One region of the Nocardia tengchongensis genome, then DNA from elsewhere that is predicted to be linked to it. Evidence: riboswitches for the same ligand, from Rfam matches in the RefSeq annotation. Region 1 holds a riboswitch; each other region holds the start of a gene.

Region 1 (6,070 bases):
CCGACCAGGTTGATGTCGATGACCTTGCGGAAGTGCTCGACCGATTCGTTCGCCAGCAGCTCGCCGGTCGAGATCCCGGCATTGTTGACCAGTCCGTCGACCACCGTGCCGCCGAAGGCTTCGCAGGCCGCGGCCAGCGCGGTCACCCAGTCGAGTTCGGAGGTGACGTCGAGATGCTGGTAGACCGCCGGCGCGCCGAGCTCGGCCGCGAGCGCCTTGCCGTCATCGTCGAGCACGTCCGCGATCACCACATTCGCCCCGGCCGCGACCGCCTGCCGCGCGGTCTCCGCACCGATGCCCCGGGCCGCGCCGGTGATCAGAATCGTCTTGCCGGACAGGTCGTGCATGGGAGGCTCCTTCCAGAGGATCCGGCGCACGGTGACCCGTCCGCCGGCCACGCAGTTGTTCGCTGAATATTGTCCGACGCGTTCCGAATTGGCGCGGAGCCGCACCCGGTACCAGATCATTGATATCTCGATCAGTGCAGCTCATGTCATCGAGCAGGCAATTCGGCGACCGGTGGCGAGTGCTGCCCACGCGCCGTAGGGTGCGTTCGTGAACCGCGCGACCGCCGCATCGAACGACCGGGCCGCTACCGTCGCCCAGTCGGCCCAGTCGGCCCAGTCGGCCCAGGTCGCCGAGGTGGCAACTGTCTCCGCGCCGGCCACCGTCGCCGAACTCATGGCCCTGCTCGCCGACTGCCACGACGCCTGGGACATGCCCGACCGCAGCGGCGATCCGGTCGACATCCTCGACCACGACCGGCAGTGTGCCGAGCTGCTGCGCCGCGACTTCCCCGCCGACGAGGAACTCCAGGTCGCCGGACTGGTCCACGACATCGGACACGTGCTCGTGCCCGGCGACGACGCGGGGCACGGCGTCCACGGCGGTGACGCCGTGCGCGGGTTGCTCGGTGCACGCGTCGCGCGACTGGTGGAACTCCACGTGGTGGCCAAACGGTATCTGGCAGCCACGGATTCGGCCCACGCCGCGGCGCTGTCGGCGTCCAGCCGCCGCACGCTGGTCGCTCAAGGCGGACCCATGACCGCCGCGGAGATCGCCGCCTTCGAGAGCGATCCCGAATTCACCGCCGCCATCGCCCTGCGCCGCGCCGATGACGCCGGCAAGGTCGTCGGCCTCACCGTGCACGCACTCGAAACCTGGCGGCCGATCGTCGAGCGCGTGGCGGCCGCCGCTGACCTGGCCGTCGCGCGCTGATTCCGTCGCCACCTGGCGGCCGCCCGCCGACCTGGACCTCGTGCGGTGATTCCATCGCCACCGGGCGGCTGCCCGCCGGTGCCGAGGTCATCGGACCCGGTCGCGGGGCGCGCATAGACTCGATCTATGCCGTTGTCCCCGCGCGTCCCCGATCTGTCCGCCCTCGACCTGCTGCTGTCGGTGATCGAGCTGGGCAGTCTGGGGCGCGCGGCCAAGGCGCACGGGATCAGTCAGCCGTCGGCGAGTTCACGGATCCGCTACCTCGAGCAGCTGGTCGGCGTGCCGGTGCTGGAGCGGACGACGCTCGGTTCGCGGCCGACCGCGGCGGGGGCGCTGATCGCGGAGTGGGCGCGCGATGTGGTGGACGCGGCCGCGCGCCTCGACGCCGGGATCGACAGTCTGCGCACGCAACGCGATTCGCGATTGCGGGTGGCGGCGAGCCAGACGGTGGCCGAGTACCTGTTTCCCAAGTGGCTGATGGGTCTGCGGGCGCGGATGCCGGACACCTCCATCGCGCTGGAATCGGGCAATTCGGCCGAGGTGGCCAGGGCGGTGCTCGACGGGCGGGCCGGAATCGGATTCGTGGAGAGCCCGCGGCTGCCGGGGGAGCTGGAAAGCCATGTGGTGGCGCGGGATCGGCTGGTCGTGGTGGTCGCGCCCGGTCATCCGTGGGCGCGGCGCGCGGAGATCGGCGCGGGCGAGCTGGCGCGCACCCCTCTCATCTATCGCGAGCCCGGGTCGGGAACCCGGAACTCCTTCGAGCGGGCCATGACGGCGGAGGTCCCGGGGTGGGAGCCGGCCGTCGCGCTGGAGTTGTCCTCGACGACGGCCATCAAGACCGCGGTCGCCGACGGCCTGGCGCCGGCGGTGCTGAGTTCGCTGGCCGTCGCGACCGAGCTGGCCGAGGGAATTCTGGTGTCGCCCGGCGTGACGGGTCTGGATCTGGAACGGCAGTTGCGGGCGGTGTGGCCGATCGGCCAGAAGCCGACCGGTCCGGCGCGTGACTTGTATGCCATTGCGTGCCGCCCGATCTGAAGCATTCCAGCGGGTTTCGCTGTCACTTCCGGGAGTTTTGTCCGATGTGTTGACAGAGTGACGCCGATCACCATAGTCTTCCGGCGCGAGCCGAACGGATTTCCGGACGGCCATGTCTGCCTGCACATTCAAAGTGCCTTTACAATGGCTTCGCTGAATTCGCAGCGCGAAGACACAAGTGCGCCAACGCGTCCCGTGTGCGTTATCAAAGGGTTATGGTCACGGAATGGTGCGAACCGCCGCCGCTGCCGCAGACCCGGATGAGCCAGTCATTCCGGCCACTGCTTCGCGGGCGAAGCTAGAGGTTGTTCCCGAAACGCCCGACCCAGAAGCGCCCCAGCCCCATTCTTTCGGCGCACACGTCCTGAGCGCGGCCGATATCGAGCGACTCCCGTCCTCGGCCCGCCACCGCATCGCGGCCTTCATCCATCTCCAGGTGGCGACCCTGGAGGAATGGCCCGAGCCGGTGCTGCCCCCGATTCCGGAGCTCGACGAACTCTGACCGACCCGGCCGACGCGGAAGTTCCGCGCCGGCCCACCCGAGATGTCGGGTTCTGTACGGGCCACCGACGGCCCGGGGCTCAGCTGCCGATGGCCTGAGCCACCTTGACCCCCACCAGGATCACGGCCACCAGCAGGTATCCGCGCAATGCCAGCATGCCCGCGGTGCGCCCCGGGGAGAACGCCGGACGCTCCAAGGTGTCCAGCGCGGGGGTGCGCCAGGTGTCGCGGTCGGCCCGCAGGATGGCCCTGCGCTCGTCCCGCGTCAGCCGGGTCGCCTCGAGCTCCTCCACCTGATCCGGGTCCAGATTCCCGAATTCCTTTGCCGTGCGCTCGGTTTCCCGGCGTCGGCCGCGCTGCCAGGCGATCAGCATGCCCGCGCCACCGAGCACGCCCACCAGCGCACCCCCGCCGAAACCCAGCTCCAGGTTCGCGGTGGTGATGCCGGGGAAGAAAGTCGCCGCGGTCAGCGCCAGCGACAACAACACCAGCGACCACACGATCACGCCCGCGACGATGTTCTGCCGCACCGTGTTCACCCACGGCCCCAGCACCGCCTTGTCATTGCAGAGCAGCACCAGGAACACCGTCGCCGAGGGCAGCAGCACCCCCGCCAGCGCCTGTACACCCTGGGTGAGCAGGCCCAGCACGTGATCGGGGCTGAACGACACCGCCGCCGCGAGCGCCAGCAGCGCCGCGTAACCCGCGTAGAACGCCGGCGCCTCGGAGATCTTCCAGTGCAGCGAATGCCGCTTGCCCAAGGTGTCGCCGAGCGCGTAGGTGGTGGCCAGGCCCACCGCGTTCGCCCCGATCAGCGACGCGTCCAGCAGCAGCAGCGCGAACAGCGCGCCCACCGTGGGCCCGGCATGGTCGTGCAGCGCCCGCGCCACCGCGCCCGCATCGGTGAAATTCCCGGCCGCGACGGTGCCGCCGAGCCCGAAGGTGGTGGCCGTCATGATGGCGACGGCCCCGGCCATCACCACCACGATGCCGACCCACAGATCGATGCGCTCGTAACGGATCCACCGCGGGGTGATGCGCTTGTCGACGATATTGGACTGCTGGAAGAACAGCTGCCAGGGTGCGACGGTGGTGCCCACGATGGCGACGATGAGCAGCAGCAGCGTCGAGTTCAGCCCGCCCGGGAACGAGGGCACGAAGCCGTGCACGACCTGGGATCGGTTGGGGTGCACCAGGAATGCCAGCGGGAACATGACGATGTTCAGTGCGATCAGCCCGAACAGGAACCGCTCCCAGCGCTGGAACGACCCGCCCGCCACCATGGCGAACAACCCGACGGCGGCCAGCGGCACGGCCACGTCCTTGGGCAGCCCGAAGTAGCTGAGCGCCATGGAGACACCGATGAATTCGGTGACGATGGTGAGCGCGTTGACCACGAACAGATCGCCCACGCTGAACGCGCCCCAGAACTTCCCGAAGCGGTCGAAGATCAAGCGCGCGTGGCCGACTCCGGCGACCGCGCCCAGGCGGACCACCATCTCCTGGTTCACATACAGCACCGGGATCAGCAGGATCAGCGTCCAGGCCAGGGCCATGCCGTAGTTCTGCCCGGCCTGCGCGTAGGTGGCCACGCCACCGGCGTCGTTGTCGCCGACCATGACGATCAGGCCGGGGCCGATGATGGCCAGCAGCATGCGGAAACGCTGGAGGCGCGAGCGCCCCTCGAGGGTGTCGTGGCGGCCGATGGAGCCGAACGCGCCGACGATGTCGCCGACGTGGGCGCTGTCCATGACGGCGCCCGTCGGGCCGGCGGTGTCACCGGGCGGAGTGGCGGTGGCGCCGGAGGCGGCGACGGTGGAGGTGCGGCGGCCGGAGCCGTTCGCGAAGAAGGCCATGGCCTGTCCCTCGCTTTCGATCAGCAGTTTCTGCGGGCATGCGGAATACGCCCGGCGGCAGCCGATTTCGGGCAGCGATCGACCTGACCACGGCGCGCGCCGACGCCGGCGCAGGGTGCGCCGGGGCAGCTCGAGCGGGAACGGGTCAGCCGGTGACCGGAATGCGGCGGGCCGGGGACGTCGAGAACGTGAAATACGTACTCGGATACGGACTATCGCCGGAACTCATGGTTCGTCCCTCACCTCCTTGCCGCCGAGGCGTACGGGGACGCCGCTGATCGTGGTGTCGCAACGCGCACGGCAAGAAGGAACCAGGGCCGCGCACACGAACAGCGAAGGCCCCGCACCCCTCTCGTCAGAGCTTCGGCACTGCACGACGTATCCGGGGGCTCGCGGCCCGGGGAAGCCACTTCGGATCACCCCTTAATCCGGGGTGATCTGTCCTAACCCTGGGCGTCTCTCGACGTCGTCGGATCAGTGGCCTGTGTTCGTACAGGAGCCTCGCCTAGCGAGGTGCTGACTTGGGCAATGGTGAGCCCGGGTCGGGTGCTTGTCAAATCCGGCCCGGTCGGTTCGCTGAAACCCCGTTTGTTCATCTTCGAGACATATTGGATATACCTGAATGAACGGCGGATTCACTTGGCGTGCAACGGGATAGCCACGGATGTGTAACGAGTCACTTATGGCAAATATGCATTGCCGATCAGCTGAGAACAGACTTAGGGTTTGCTTGTCACTAACTGATCCTGCGATGAGGTTTAATTCCGCGGGCCTACTCAATCGAGGTAAATCAAGTGCGCAAGAGTGGATTCGCTGCGGTTACCGCATTGGTGGCCGCCGTCACGGCAATTACCGCAGGAACAGCGAACGCCGACCATGAGGTGGGTGACGTCGGTGCCGTTCACTACTCGGCATCCGCTACCGACCGATCGGCGGTCATTTCCACCGATATCGGCTCGATGGACGTGGAGAATGGCGTTTTCAAGATCAAGGGCGCCGATGGCACGGTAGTTGCCGGAACCGAGCTGACATTCCGGGTGGACGACTTCGTTTTCCCGATCGCGGCCGAAATCCGGGAGCGCACTGTCACTTTGACGCCGCAGCTCGATCTGCAGCACGCGGCCTACCAGCCGGTCGCGCTGCCTTTTGAGGACACCGCTCCCTGGAAGACCCCCTACGACCGCGAGCAGGCGGCGTGGAACCGTATGAAGGACACCATCTCCGTCGGCGCGACCATCGGGACCCTGGTCGGCGGCGTCGGCGGCGCGGCCGTCGGCTGCGCCCTGGGTGGCATCGCCGTCGGCGGCGGGGCCACGCTGGCCACCGGCATCATCGGCGGCCTGTTCTCCTTCTTGCCCGGTGCGGTCGTCGGCTGCCTCGCGGGCGCCGCGGCCATGGGTGCGCTCGGCGCGATCGGCGGCCTGCTCCTGGTGACCGCCCCGGTGGCCATCGCCGCCGCG
Region 2 (6,070 bases), on a different contig from region 1:
GAAGAGAACATCGCGCCCGAAACGCCCCCGGATGTGGTGGACGCGCTGCGCAATCGGGTGGTGGTGCGAGCCCAGTCGGCGTGGGAGCTGTTGGGCCGCTCCGAATCCCAGCGGGTGACCCCCAGCGGCGAGTACCGCCGGTTGCGGCTGGCGATGCTGGCCGCCGAACGCGACACCGTGCTGCGGATCCGGGATTCGGGGCTGGTGGATCAGGAAGTGCTGCAGGCGGTGATGGCCACCCTCGACATCGAGGAGTCGACCATCGATCGCGTCGCCGAGGCCGACGAGGACGACGGAACCCCGCTGCGGGTGCCGATGCCGCCGGGAGCGTGTGAGCATCTGCGGGAGGCGCCGTGCGTGCGGGTGCCCGACACCCCGGAGGCGTGCGGGGAATGCCTCGACGAGGGTCTGGTGTGGGTGCATCTGCGGATGTGCCTCGAGTGCGGGCATGTGGCGTGCTGTGACTCCTCGCCCGGCAATCACGCGACCAACCATTTCAACAACACCGGGCACCCGGTGATGCGCAGTGTGGAGCCGGGCGAGTCGTGGCGCTGGTGCTACCTGGATGAGCTGCTGGGCTGAAACGGCCACACCCTTGACTTTCCTACCGGGAAAGTGGAGTCTTACTTTCCAAGTAGGAAAGTGAGGGGTCATCATGGACGGCATCACTCCGGATCAGGCCCGCGCCGCGCTGGATGCGGCCGGGCAGGCGCGGCGGCAGATGGCCCGCGAGGTCGGGCTGCCGCGCGGATACTGGTGGGGAATGGCCTGCGGCTGGCTGGTTTTGGGTGTGCTCGGCGATCTGGGACCCGGTTGGCTGGTCGCGGCGGCCACCCTGGCGTTCGGGGCCGGGCACGCGACCCTGGCCTCGCGGCTGCTCGGCGGGCGTCATCGCACCGGCGGGGTCCAGCTCAGCGCCGATGTCGCGGGGCGTCGCACCCCGCTGGTGGTGATCGGCATGCTGGTGGCGCTGGTCGGGGTCACGGTGGTCGCGGCCATCGCCCTGGACGCGGACGGTGCCGGGCATCCGGGCAGCTGGTCGGCGCTGCTGGTCGCCGCGGTGATCGGTTTCGGCGGTCCGGAGCTGCTGCGGGTGCTGCGCCGGTGGGTGCGCGCGTGAGTATCGCCCGCTTCGACGAATTGATCCATCCCAGTACCCGGCTGACGCTGGTGGCGACGCTGGCCGCGGCCGATTGGGCGGAGTTCGCGTTCCTCAAAGACCGCCTGGGACTGTCGGATTCGGCGTTGTCCAAGCAGTTGGCGACCCTGGAGGAGGCCGGTTATGTCAGCACCGAGCGTCGCCTCGAGGGCAGTCGCCGCAAGGTGCGGGCGCGCCTGACCGCGGCGGGGCGCGCCGCGTTCGACGGGCACATCGCGGCGCTGCGCGACATCGTCGCCGGCGCAACGGCTCCCGGGGAGCCCGGGGTCTAGGTCCGCGCGGGGCGGCGGGCCGGTTGTTCGCCTCGCGCCGGGCGGCGGGCGGGCTGTTCGCCGCGGATCGGGCGCTGCGGGGATTGTTCACCGCGCGCGGGGCGTGGCGGATTCTGCTCGGTGCGCGCGGGCCGGCGGGGTGGCTGCTCGGTGGTGCGCCATTCGTGGCGGTCGGGGGCGCGCTGCGGTTCGGGCGGGTAGTGGTGCTCGGGCGCGGTGTTGCGGTCGGCCATGGCGCGCGCCGACCAGCGGATGGCGTAGCCGATCACGAAGCAGGGCAGTGAGACCGCCACGAAAACGAGGACCGCGGCGATGACGCCGCTGCCGATTCCCAGTACCAGCAACTCCCAGCCGGGGTAGCAGGTGGTGCCGGTCGAGCAGTCGCCGTAGGTGCGTTGCCCGTACTGCCAGGCGAGCAGTCCCAGGCCCGCTCCGAGGGCCAGCGCGAGCAGCGTATTGGCGATGTACCAGCAGCGCAGCAGTTTCCGCAGGAAGATCAGGGTGCCCAGTTGTCCGGCGTCGAGGCTGTCGGCGATGTCGTCGCCGACGCCCAGATGCCGCCCCCATCCGGATGGTTCGACGGCCTCGGCAACGGCGGGGCTATTGGCGTACCGGCTTGCGGTCATACTGGTCGATCCTTCTGCACCTCGAACAGTCCACGAGCACAGGTTGATTCGCAATGCCGCCCCGAACTGAATCCAAACTGGGTCGATCATTGCAGCGTCGGGCGATCCGCGCTCACCTTGTGGCGGAATCGGTCCTGGATGCGCGGCGGCGGCGCCGGGCCGGGATCGGGGGTCGGCCCGGCGCCGCCGGGATCGCGGCGCCCGCTGCGCGGCGGGGACGCGGGGTGACGAGTCTCGGGGAAGAGGACTCGCCGTCGTCGTGTACCGCTGGGTGTCTGCGCTTTTTCACCCGGGCACTTCGGACAAACAGAACGTTAGCGATGCAGTTGCTGAAATGCGATGTGAGCGTGGGAATTAGGGGATCATTAGGGGCTGTTGACGTTTCGCGACCAGGGTGGTGCAGCGAAAGGGTTGCCGGAGATCATCTTCCGGGCGCGCGAACCGACGGGTCGGCAACGACTGGTCCGATACGGGCGTATCGGGGGTGCGCAACGCCGACACTGCATGTATGCGCCAATGGCGTCGCAGTTTTCATTCACCCGTTCATCTGGGGAGATGATCGACAATGATTCGGTCACGCAAGTCGGCTCTGGCCGCGTTCACCACCGCTACCGCCGCGGCCGCGGCGCTCGTCCTGGCCGCGCCCGACGCGGCCGCCTACGTCAGCAGCGTGAACATCGCCACCGGAACCAGCATCGGCGGCGGCTACGGCACCAACTGCGCCTACACCGTCACCGTCAACGGCAGTCCGAACGAGTACGTGTGGCTCTACGACAGCAATGCGGCAAGCTTCAATCCACAGCAGTTCAGCCTGGGCACCGGCGGTACCGCCACCTCGAGCTGGACACCGACCTCGACCGGGACGCACTACGTGCAGGCCTGGACCTACAACGGCTCCCAGTGGGCGACGGTGACGGTCAATACCGGCATCAATCTGGGCAGCGCCTGCGTGGTCACCAAGTGAGCGCGGCGGGTTCACCCGCGCATTCTCGGGTCGCCCGCCGGTGAGCCGAGCCGGCCGATGGGTTCGCGTATCGGCCGGTCCGGGGCCGGGTGTGCGCTCACACCCGGGCCCGGGCATTACTCTTGACCCGGTGCAGACCGAGCAGCCTCCCTCCGAGGAGCCCCGCATCTGGGGTGGAACGACCCTCACCGAACGCCGTGAGGCGCGCCGCACCGCCTTGCTCGAGGCCGCACTGGATCTGATCGGCGAGTCCGGGGCGGGCGCGGTCACCATGCGCGCGGTGTGCCGGCGCGCGACACTGACCGACCGCTATTTCTACGAATCCTTCGCCAGCCGCGACGAGCTGCTCGATGTGCTCTATCGCCAGATCGCCGACGAGTTCCTCGATCCGATGACCGCGTTCGCCGTCGCCGACTCTCCCGACCGCGATCGGGCGCTGTCGGAAACGTTGGTGGACAAGGTGCTTCAGGATCCGCGCAAGTCGCGGCTGTTTCTGGTGGAGCCGTATTCCTCGACCGGGCTGGGACAGACCACGATCGCGGTGATGCCCGCCTTCACCCGGTTGATCCAGGATCATCTGTTCGCCCACATCGACGATCCGGTGCGGCGGCGGCTGGCCGCGGTCACCATGGCCAGCGGCAATGCGGGCATGTTCTCGGCGTGGCTCAACGGCACGCTGCGCGCTACCCGCGAGCAGATCGTCGATCATCTGGTGCAGACCATCGACGCCTACCGCGGGATGTATCGCGGCTGACACCGGCCCGGGTTGCCGGGCGGGTGCGGGGCGACGGCGGTCACATCGGGTTGCCGATCGGCGCGTACGGGTGTTTACTCGCTGACGCAAGGTGCCGTCGTTAGCTGAGGCTCCTTCACGGATACAGGCCGGCGATCCCGAACGTCGAGAGACGCCCCGGATCAGGACAGGCTTCCCCGAGCTAAGGGGACGCCCCGACCGGCTCCCGCCCAGGTGGCGGGTTACGCCGTGGAGTGCTGAAGGTCTTACGAGGGGTGGTACCGCACCGGCGAATCCCCGCCGGTCCCACTCCCCCGGCATGCACGCGACGCTGTGGCGTCGCGTTGTCGATATGTGCCGAGGAGGTGGTGGGCGTGCCCGATGGACCGGGACCGAGTTCCGTTAGCCAATCGTTCACTAGGCGACACTCCACTTATTCCTCGGCGGTTACCCCGTTCCCGGTAGCGTCCGATTCCTGAGTGCGCCGTCATCTGCTGGGAGATCGAGATGACCACCTGGGAAATGCTGCTCCGCCTGGCCACCGGTGTCGGGTTGGGCGCGATCATCGGATTCGAGCGTCAGTTCCGTGCCCGCATGGCCGGTCTGCGCACCAACGCGCTGGTCTCGGCCGGTGCGACGCTGTTCGTGCTGTTGTCGGCGCACGGCTTCAACGGCGCCACCGCCGACCCGACCCGCGTTGCCGCGCAGATCGTTTCGGGTATCGGCTTCCTGGGCGCGGGTGTGATCCTGCGTGACGGGTTCAATATCCGCGGCCTCAATACCGCTGCCACCCTGTGGTGTTCGGCCGCGGTCGGTGCGCTCGCCGGTGCCGGCATGTACTCGACGGCCGCGGCGGGCACGGTCGCGGTGGTGGTGGTCAATACCGCGCTGCGCACCGTGGCCCGGTCGGTGGACCGCCCGATCGCCGACGGCACCGACGCCCAGGACGCGTTGTATGCCTTCCACGCCGATACCGACGACGCCCACGAGGCGCAGGTGCGGGCGCTGCTGGTGCAGTCGTTGACGCGCACCGACTTGCGGCTGGTGTCGATCTCGAGTCATGACACGTCCCCGGGCCGCGTGCAGGTGCGGGCCGAACTCACCGGCGATCGTCGTGACGATCGTCAGATGGAGTCCGCGGTGAGCCGGTTGAGCTTGGAGCCTTCGGTGACCAGTGTCGGCTGGCGCACCGTGCCGCGGCCGGTGGAAACCGAGCAGTGAGCACGGTTCAGACCATGGCGGAGGGGACGAGGGTGGTCAGGCCGCCGTCGACGAGCAGGTCGATGCCGGTGATGTAGGAGGCGTCGGACGAGGCCAGGAACGCAACAGCGGCCGCAACCTCGTCGGATGTTCCGATGCGTCCGGTGGCGACGAGGGATCCGGCGGCGGCTTGGGCTTGCGGGGAGGCTTCGGCGCGGAAGGCGGGGGTGTCGATGTAGCCGGGGCTGATCGAGTTGACGCGAATTCCCTTGGGGGCCAGCTCTGCTGCGACGGTGCGGGCCACGTTGTGGACGGCGGCCTTGGTGGCGCTGTAAAGGGCCGCGCCGGGGGCGCCGCGGTAGAGGGCGAAGGAGGCGTTGACGACGATGGCGCTGCCGGGGCCGAGCAGCGGCACGGTGGCCTGGATGGTGAAGAAGGCCGCCTTGACGTTGATGGCGACGACGCGGTCGAATTCCTCGGCGGTGACGGCGGTCAGGGGTTGGAAGGCTCCGATACCGGCATTGACGAACACCACGTCGAGGCGACCGAATTGTTCGGTGATGGTGCGGGTCAGTGCGGCGAGGTCGTCGGGGTCGGTGATGTCGCCGGCGATCGCGGTGGCGCGCGGGCCCAGGGCGGTGGCGGCGTCATCGAGGCGGGCTTTGTCGCGACCGGTGATGATGACGTGCGCGCCTTCGTCGATGAGGCGCTGCGCGGTGGCCAGGCCCATGCCGCTGCTGCCGCCGGTGATGAGGGCGATCTTGTGGTCGAAGCGGGATGCGTTGTGCGTCATGGCTTCAGCGTGCCGGGGCCGGCGCGGGGCAAACAGTGCGTGTTTATCGTGGGTGTGACACCACCACCTTCACGCTGGCGTCTCCCCTGTTCACGCCGCCGTGATTGTCAGGCGGGTGGGGCCAGGCGCAGGCGGTGCAGGCGGTCGAGGGCTTCGGCGGTGCCGGTGTCGGGGCGCGGGTTGTAGAGCACCACGTGCTGATCGGGCCGGTCGGCCAGGGTGAGCGTGGTGGTGTCGAAGTGCAGCTCGCCGGCGTGGGGGTGGTGCAGTGCGTTGACCGCTTGGGCGGCGGCACCGACATCGTGGCGCGCCCACAGGGTCGC
Region 3 (6,070 bases), on a different contig from region 1:
CGCATGCCGCCGGAAAGCTCCTTGGGATAGGCGTTCTCGAAACCGTCCAGGCCGATCATGTCGATGGCGTCGGTGACCCGCTCGCCGCGCTCCCAGGCCGAAATCCCTTGGGCGCGAAGGCCGAGTTCGACGTTCTGCCGCACAGTCAGCCACGGCAGCAACGCGAAGGTCTGGAACACCATGGCGGTATCGGCATTCGGCTCGGTGATCTCGGTCTGCCGGATGCGCGCGGACCCCGCAGAGGGGAGCGTCAGGCCCGCGATGATCCGCAGCAGCGTGGACTTGCCGGAGCCGGATTTGCCCAGCAGCGCGACGATTTCGCCCTCGCGCAGCTCGAGGCAGACATCCGAGAGCACAGGCAGCTGCTCGCCGGAGGGGTTGGTGAAGTTCTTGGTGACACGATCGACGGTGATGATGGGGGCGGACACGATGGGTCCTCCTTTCGAAAAGTGTTTCAGCTCAGCGAGAATCGCCGTTCGGCGGTGCGCTGCAGGCGTCGCCACAACAGGCGGTTGATCGTCACCGTGACCACGCTCATCACCACGGTGCCGAGCAGCACCCTGGCGAAGACGTCGTCGGTGGTGGCGTTGGTGATGTACGCGCCCAGGCCGTAGGCCTCCATACGCGTGTTCCCGGCCTCCACGACCTCGCCGACCAGCGTGGCGTTCCACGCGCCGCCGAACGCGGTGATCGCGCCGACCACGTAGCCGGGGGCGATCGCGGGCAATATCAACGACTTCCAGCGCTGCACGCTGTGCACGCCGAGATCGTCCATGGCCTCGCGCAGGTCCGTCGGGATCTGCCCGGCCGCCGCGATCACGTTGAACAGCACGTACCACTGCGCACCCAGCGCCATCAGCACGATGCCGCCGACATTCAGTGAGATGCCGGTGTAGGTGAGCGCCGCGATGACGAAGATGAACAAGAACTGGGCCGGGAAACTGGCCAGCACCTGCACCACCGGCTGAGCGAACCGGCAGACGCGCGGATTCATCCCGATCCACACGCCGACCGGCACCCACACGATGGTGGAGACCACCAGCAGCACTATCACGCGGCCGAGGCTGGCTAGCCCCATCAGCGAGGTCGGCCCGAATTCGGCCAGGCCAACGGTTCGTTCGAAGTAGGAGGCGAGTGCCCAGGTGCCCCAGGCGAGCGCGGCGAAGAGCAGTCCGAAGAAGAGCACATCGCCGATGCGGCTGCCCGCGCGCTCGTCGTAGGCGGAACGGGTGCTGCGCCCGAAGACCCGCATGAGGCGATCGACGTGCTCACCGACCGGTCGTAGGACCCGTGCCAGCCGGCCCGGCACCGTGCTGCGGCGCAGCAGGTCGAGCACCAGACTCCTCGGGGCCTGCGCACTTTCGGTGTGCTCCACCCGGAATCGCTCCGACCACGCCGTGAGCGGCCGCCAGAACACCACGTTCACCAGGACGATGGTGAGCACCATGACCAGCGCACCCACGATGAGATTGCCGACCTGAGCCTCCGAGGTGGCCGCCGCGATGAAGCTACCCATGCCGGGCAACGCTTCGTCCCGGCCGGATACCGTGATGACCTCCGAGGCCGCGAGCATGAACCACGCGCCGCCGAAGCTCATCATGCCGTTCCAGATCATCGGCACCATCGCCGTCGGCACCTCCAGCTGCCACAGCCGCTGCCAGCGGGTGAGCCGCATCATGCGGGCCGAATCATCCAGCTCCCGGGGCATATTGCGCAGCGCCTGGTAGTAGGCGAAGGTCATGTTCCAGGCCTGCGCGGTGAAGATGGCGAAGATGCACGCCGCCTCCGCGCCCAGATACGAGCCGTGGAACAGGCCCACGAACGCGGTGACCGTGATCGAAACCAGCGCCAGCACCGGCACCGACTGCAGCACGTCGAGGGCCGGGATGAGCACCTTCTCGGCTCGCCGCGAGCGTGCCGCCCACTGGCCGACGATCAGTGTGAAGAGGATGGACGCCGCCAGGCCGATGAACATGCGCAGCGTGGTGCGGGCCGCGTAATAGGGCAGATTCGCGGGATCGGTCGATACGGCCTCGGTTCCGGTATCCGGCGTCCAGGGCACCGACATGTCCCGAAACAGCCGCAGCACCAGCAGGATCAGCAGCACGCCCGCGCCGATGATCAGGTAGTCCACCGCTCGGAGCCGGCCGCGTACCCGCGGTACCTCGGGAGTCGTCTTGGGGCGGTCCGGAATTGTCAATTCAAGAGTCATTGCTGTTCACCTCGCTCCGAGCGGCTTCGTCGCAACTCAGTTGGTCGATTCGGCGGCGACCGCGGGCGGTGCGGTCATGACGTTGTAGGCGTGGACGGCCGAGGCCAGCACCGCCGGTACGCCGACGAGCAGGTTGAAAACCACGACGCCCATTCCGGCCCCGACCACCGCGCCTTCCAGACAGCCGGTGATGGCGCCGGGAATCGCCAACGTGCCCAACGTCAATGCGCCGACCGCGAGACCTTGGCCCGCGCCCAGCAGGACGCAGCCCAGCGGCGCGCCGATGACGGCACCCAGCAGCGTGCCCACCGCCAGGGCCACGGTGAGCTCGTTGTTGACGTTCTGGAAGACGGTATTCATCCGATCCTCGAAGCTGTCGGGATCGGCAATCTGCTGTGCCGCAGGGCCTTCGGCTTGCGCCTCCGCGACGGCGTGCAGCTCCGCGGCGATGCGTCGTTCCTCGGCGCTGACCGGTCGGGCCCGATCCGGGCTCGGGGTGAGGGTGGCGCTGTCGCCGTCGATGCGGGCGTCGATCGGGTACGTCGTGTCCTGCTTCGTGATGGTCAGCGGGATCGCCCCCACCACCACGCCCTGCGGATCGAGGATCTGCAGCTGGTCGGCGGTGGTTCGGAACGTGCCGAGGTCGGTGTGCAGCACCACCGATCGGTCCACGATCCGGGCGTCGCCGGACACGGCCTGAACGTTCACAGCGTCGGCGAGCCGGACGTCCGGTCCGGGTGCTGTGGCCGAAGCGGCAGCCGGGGCGACCAGTCCGGCGGCGGTCAGCGCCGCGGTGGCGAATGCGAGCAAGCGAATTCTCATCGGGATGTTTCCCCTCGGGATACCGCTGCCCGCATCGGTTTCCGGGCAGCATCGAATACCGTCGAGCACGGTGGTGCCGACGGGTCGGATATATATGCGAATCTCCGAATTCATTCGTAAAATGTGCACGCGAATAATCCGGTGCCGCGCAGGCGGCATCGTGATATCGGAGAATTACGTGCGTCGAGATATCGACGCGGTGTTGGTGTGCTGGCTAGCGGCCCGGACCGAGGCGGAGGGGCCGGCCCGGAGATCCCGGGTCATCATCGGGTGCCATCTTGCTACCCGACCTCCTCACTGGTAGAACGCGATTCGTCAACGCACGCGGGGAGGTCGCCCGGAACTCTCGGGGCGGACGCACACCCCTCTCGTCAGAGTTTTGGCACTGCACGACGTGTTCCGAATCGGAAAGCCACTTTGGATTACCCCTTGATCCGGAGAAATCTGTCCTAACCTTGGGCGTCTCTCGACGTCGTCAGATCAGTGGCCTATGTTCGTGCAGGAGCCTCGCCTATCGAGGTGCAACAGGGAACCTAGTTAACGACTCGTTAAAAGTCAAAACCGCTATTCGCTCATTCTTCGACCGTGGCCGACGCCACTGACAGGGCACCGGGCGGATGGCGTTGCGGAGCCGGTGGCCCCCGCCAAGACCACCGATGTCGGATTACCTACCCAACGTTGCGTGACGCGGCAGCAGCGGTCAGCCGTTCGGCTCCACGCTGGGATGCCGTGACGGCCTCCCGGGCATAGCGATGCATGCGCTGCTCGTAGTCGGCAACGGCGCTGAGCAGCGTGCCCCGGCCGGAGCCGAGACACATGGACAGGGTGGCGGCATCGCGCAGAGCGGTGTTCGCGCCCAGTCCGCCGGCCGGGCTCATGGCGTGAACGGCGTCGCCGAGCGCGGTCACTCGGCCGCCCGGCCAATCCGTCAGCGTCTGGGCCGAGCGAATCGGCAAGACTGCCAACGCGTTCCGATCGGAGGCAGTGAAAACAGCCCGCAGTCCAGGATGCCAATCCGCGCTGATGCCGACGGCCGTCTCGAGCATGTCGCCATCGAGTTCTCCGCTGTCGGCGAATCCGAGGGCCGTGCGCGTTCCGAAACACGCCCAGTACAGATAGTCGTTCACCGGTGTGAGGCGACGCCCGTCGAAAGCGCTCGCGCGGAATGCCATCGCATCCACGATGACGGCGAATCCCTCGGCGAATACCACCGACGTTCCGTCGAGCAGCGTTTCGGCGACCAGAGCGCGGGTGCGGGGAGTAAGCGTGGTTCTGCCGTAGAGACAGACCATCCCGGTGTCGACCGGATCAGCTGCGGGTACCAGTTGCCTGCGTACCGCGGAGTTCACCCCGTCGGCCGCCACCAGCACGTCGCACACCGTACTGGTCCCGTCCCTGAATCGCGCCGTAACCCCGCCCGCGCTCTCGCTGACATGTATCAGCTCCTTGCCGAACCGAATTTTATCGGTGATGCCGGTCATCAGAATCTCGCGCAGGGTCTGCCGGTTCACACTGAGATCACCATCCTCGGCCGTGTCCGCGCCCTCGACGGCCGAGGGCCGCCACGTATCCACCACCCGCCCCGATACCTCGTTCAACTCCACGTCGACGAACCGTCCGCCCGACCCGGCCACCGCGGACGTGTCCCGCAACATCTCCACCAGTTCCCCCGGCAAACACTCGGCCAAACTCTGCTGCCCGGTCTCATCGATCCGAATGCGGTACCCCTGAGTTCGGCTATCCGCCTCCGCATCCCGTTCGTACACCTCGAACTCCATGCCGTTCCCGCGCAGCCCCTGTGCCAGGCACAACCCGCCCAGCCCCGCTCCGGCAATCACAACTCGCACTATCGCACGCTCACTCTCACAACAAGATCGACCACTCACACCGAACCGGTGCACAGCCACGCTCGCTGTCTTCGCTTGCGCCGGGCTTGCACCACGCTGGCGCGTCCGGCAATGGACCACCGCGGGCAGCTGTCCATCCCGTCGACCACGCAGCATCACGGCAAGCGACGACCGATCAACCCCACGCTCGCCGTAACAACCCGCAGGATTAACCGGTCAACCGCCCATACGTGCCGTGGCATGCTCGCGTCGGCGAACAAGCCCAGCGCGCCACGGGTGATCCTTGACGTCACACGAACAGTCGGTGGCGGACGTTTCGGCGAGGATGCGCTGCCCGAGAATTGACCCTCGCCCGACGTAGTGCTGAAAGGACTGCCTGAACGAGGTCCCATGTAATGAGAGCGTCAAACGGCTAGCCCCGTAGTTTTCATCTGCTTCGGTCTGCTTCGGTCCGCTCGGATGGCGTCAACAACCCGACACACCGTCGTAAAGAAACCGTCAGGATCGGCGACTTGACCAGCATCGGAGGTATGAAGTGGGGAGCCCGGCCACGGCCGGGGCGATACCCGCACATATACAAGGAGAAACCGTGCCGCACGTCGCCGTCACCCTGATGGTGATCTTCGGGTTCCTCGGTTGCGCCCTCATGCTGCGCATGCTGGCCAACGCCGAAACCACCCGCGAACCCGTCCGCACGGCGCAGCAGGGCATCCGCGCACCGCGCGCGATGATGGACGAGTGAAACGCGGCCAACTACGCATCTACCTGGGTGCTGCCCCGGGCGTGGGCAAAACCTACTCGATGCTCGGCGAAGCCCATCGGCGGCTGGAGCGTGGACGCGATGTGGTGGCCGCGGTCGTGGAGACCCACGGCCGCAGCAAGACCGCGGAGCTGCTCGCCGGGATCGAGCGCATCCCGCCGAAGATGGTCGAATACCGGGGGGCGACGCTGCCCGAACTCGACGTCGAGGCGGTGTTGCGGCGCGCGCCGGCCGTGGTGCTGGTGGACGAGCTGGCGCACACCAACATTCCCGGCGGCAAGCACGAGAAGCGGTGGCAGGACGTGCAGGAGCTGCTGGACGCGGGCATCGACGTGGTGTCCACGGTCAATGTGCAGCACCTGGAGAGCCTCAACGACGTGGTCGAGCAGATCACGGGCGTGGTGCAGCGGGAAACCGTGCCGGACTGGG

The links. Region 1 has a riboswitch for magnesium ahead of ACYVKL_RS32985 (NRAMP family divalent metal transporter). Riboswitches for the same ligand answer to the same signal wherever they lie in the genome.
Region 2: linked by a shared signal. The riboswitch ahead of ACYVKL_RS29860 (MgtC/SapB family protein) and the one ahead of ACYVKL_RS32985 (NRAMP family divalent metal transporter) in region 1 are both predicted to bind magnesium.
Region 3: linked by a shared signal. The riboswitch ahead of ACYVKL_RS34920 (DUF8020 domain-containing protein) and the one ahead of ACYVKL_RS32985 (NRAMP family divalent metal transporter) in region 1 are both predicted to bind magnesium.

Annotation. Positions count from the first base shown of each region.
Region 1 is NZ_BAAGUM010000017.1:426,708-432,777, forward strand. It holds gene ACYVKL_RS32965 (glucose 1-dehydrogenase) at 1-347, opposite strand, end outside; gene ACYVKL_RS32970 (inositol oxygenase family protein) at 556-1,218, shown strand; gene ACYVKL_RS32975 (LysR family transcriptional regulator) at 1,345-2,253, shown strand; gene ACYVKL_RS32980 (hypothetical protein) at 2,480-2,755, shown strand; gene ACYVKL_RS32985 (NRAMP family divalent metal transporter) at 2,835-4,610, opposite strand; M-box (ykoK) riboswitch at 4,951-5,130, opposite strand; gene ACYVKL_RS32990 (DUF8020 domain-containing protein) at 5,438-6,070, shown strand, end outside.
Region 2 is NZ_BAAGUM010000015.1:690,743-696,812, forward strand. It holds gene ACYVKL_RS29830 (Na+/H+ antiporter) at 1-582, shown strand, start outside; gene ACYVKL_RS29835 (hypothetical protein) at 656-1,120, shown strand; gene ACYVKL_RS29840 (transcriptional regulator) at 1,117-1,431, shown strand; gene ACYVKL_RS29845 (hypothetical protein) at 1,428-2,057, opposite strand; gene ACYVKL_RS29850 (hypothetical protein) at 2,623-3,021, shown strand; gene ACYVKL_RS29855 (TetR/AcrR family transcriptional regulator) at 3,152-3,775, shown strand; M-box (ykoK) riboswitch at 3,865-4,038, shown strand; gene ACYVKL_RS29860 (MgtC/SapB family protein) at 4,262-4,975, shown strand; gene ACYVKL_RS29865 (glucose 1-dehydrogenase) at 4,983-5,747, opposite strand; gene ACYVKL_RS29870 (helix-turn-helix transcriptional regulator) at 5,855-6,070, opposite strand, start outside.
Region 3 is NZ_BAAGUM010000018.1:68,273-74,342, forward strand. It holds gene ACYVKL_RS34910 (ABC transporter ATP-binding protein) at 1-428, opposite strand, end outside; gene ACYVKL_RS34915 (ABC transporter permease) at 455-2,212, opposite strand; gene ACYVKL_RS34920 (DUF8020 domain-containing protein) at 2,249-3,034, opposite strand; M-box (ykoK) riboswitch at 3,391-3,560, opposite strand; gene ACYVKL_RS34925 (FAD-dependent oxidoreductase) at 3,703-4,941, opposite strand; gene ACYVKL_RS34930 (hypothetical protein) at 5,471-5,623, shown strand; gene ACYVKL_RS34935 (ATP-binding protein) at 5,620-6,070, shown strand, end outside.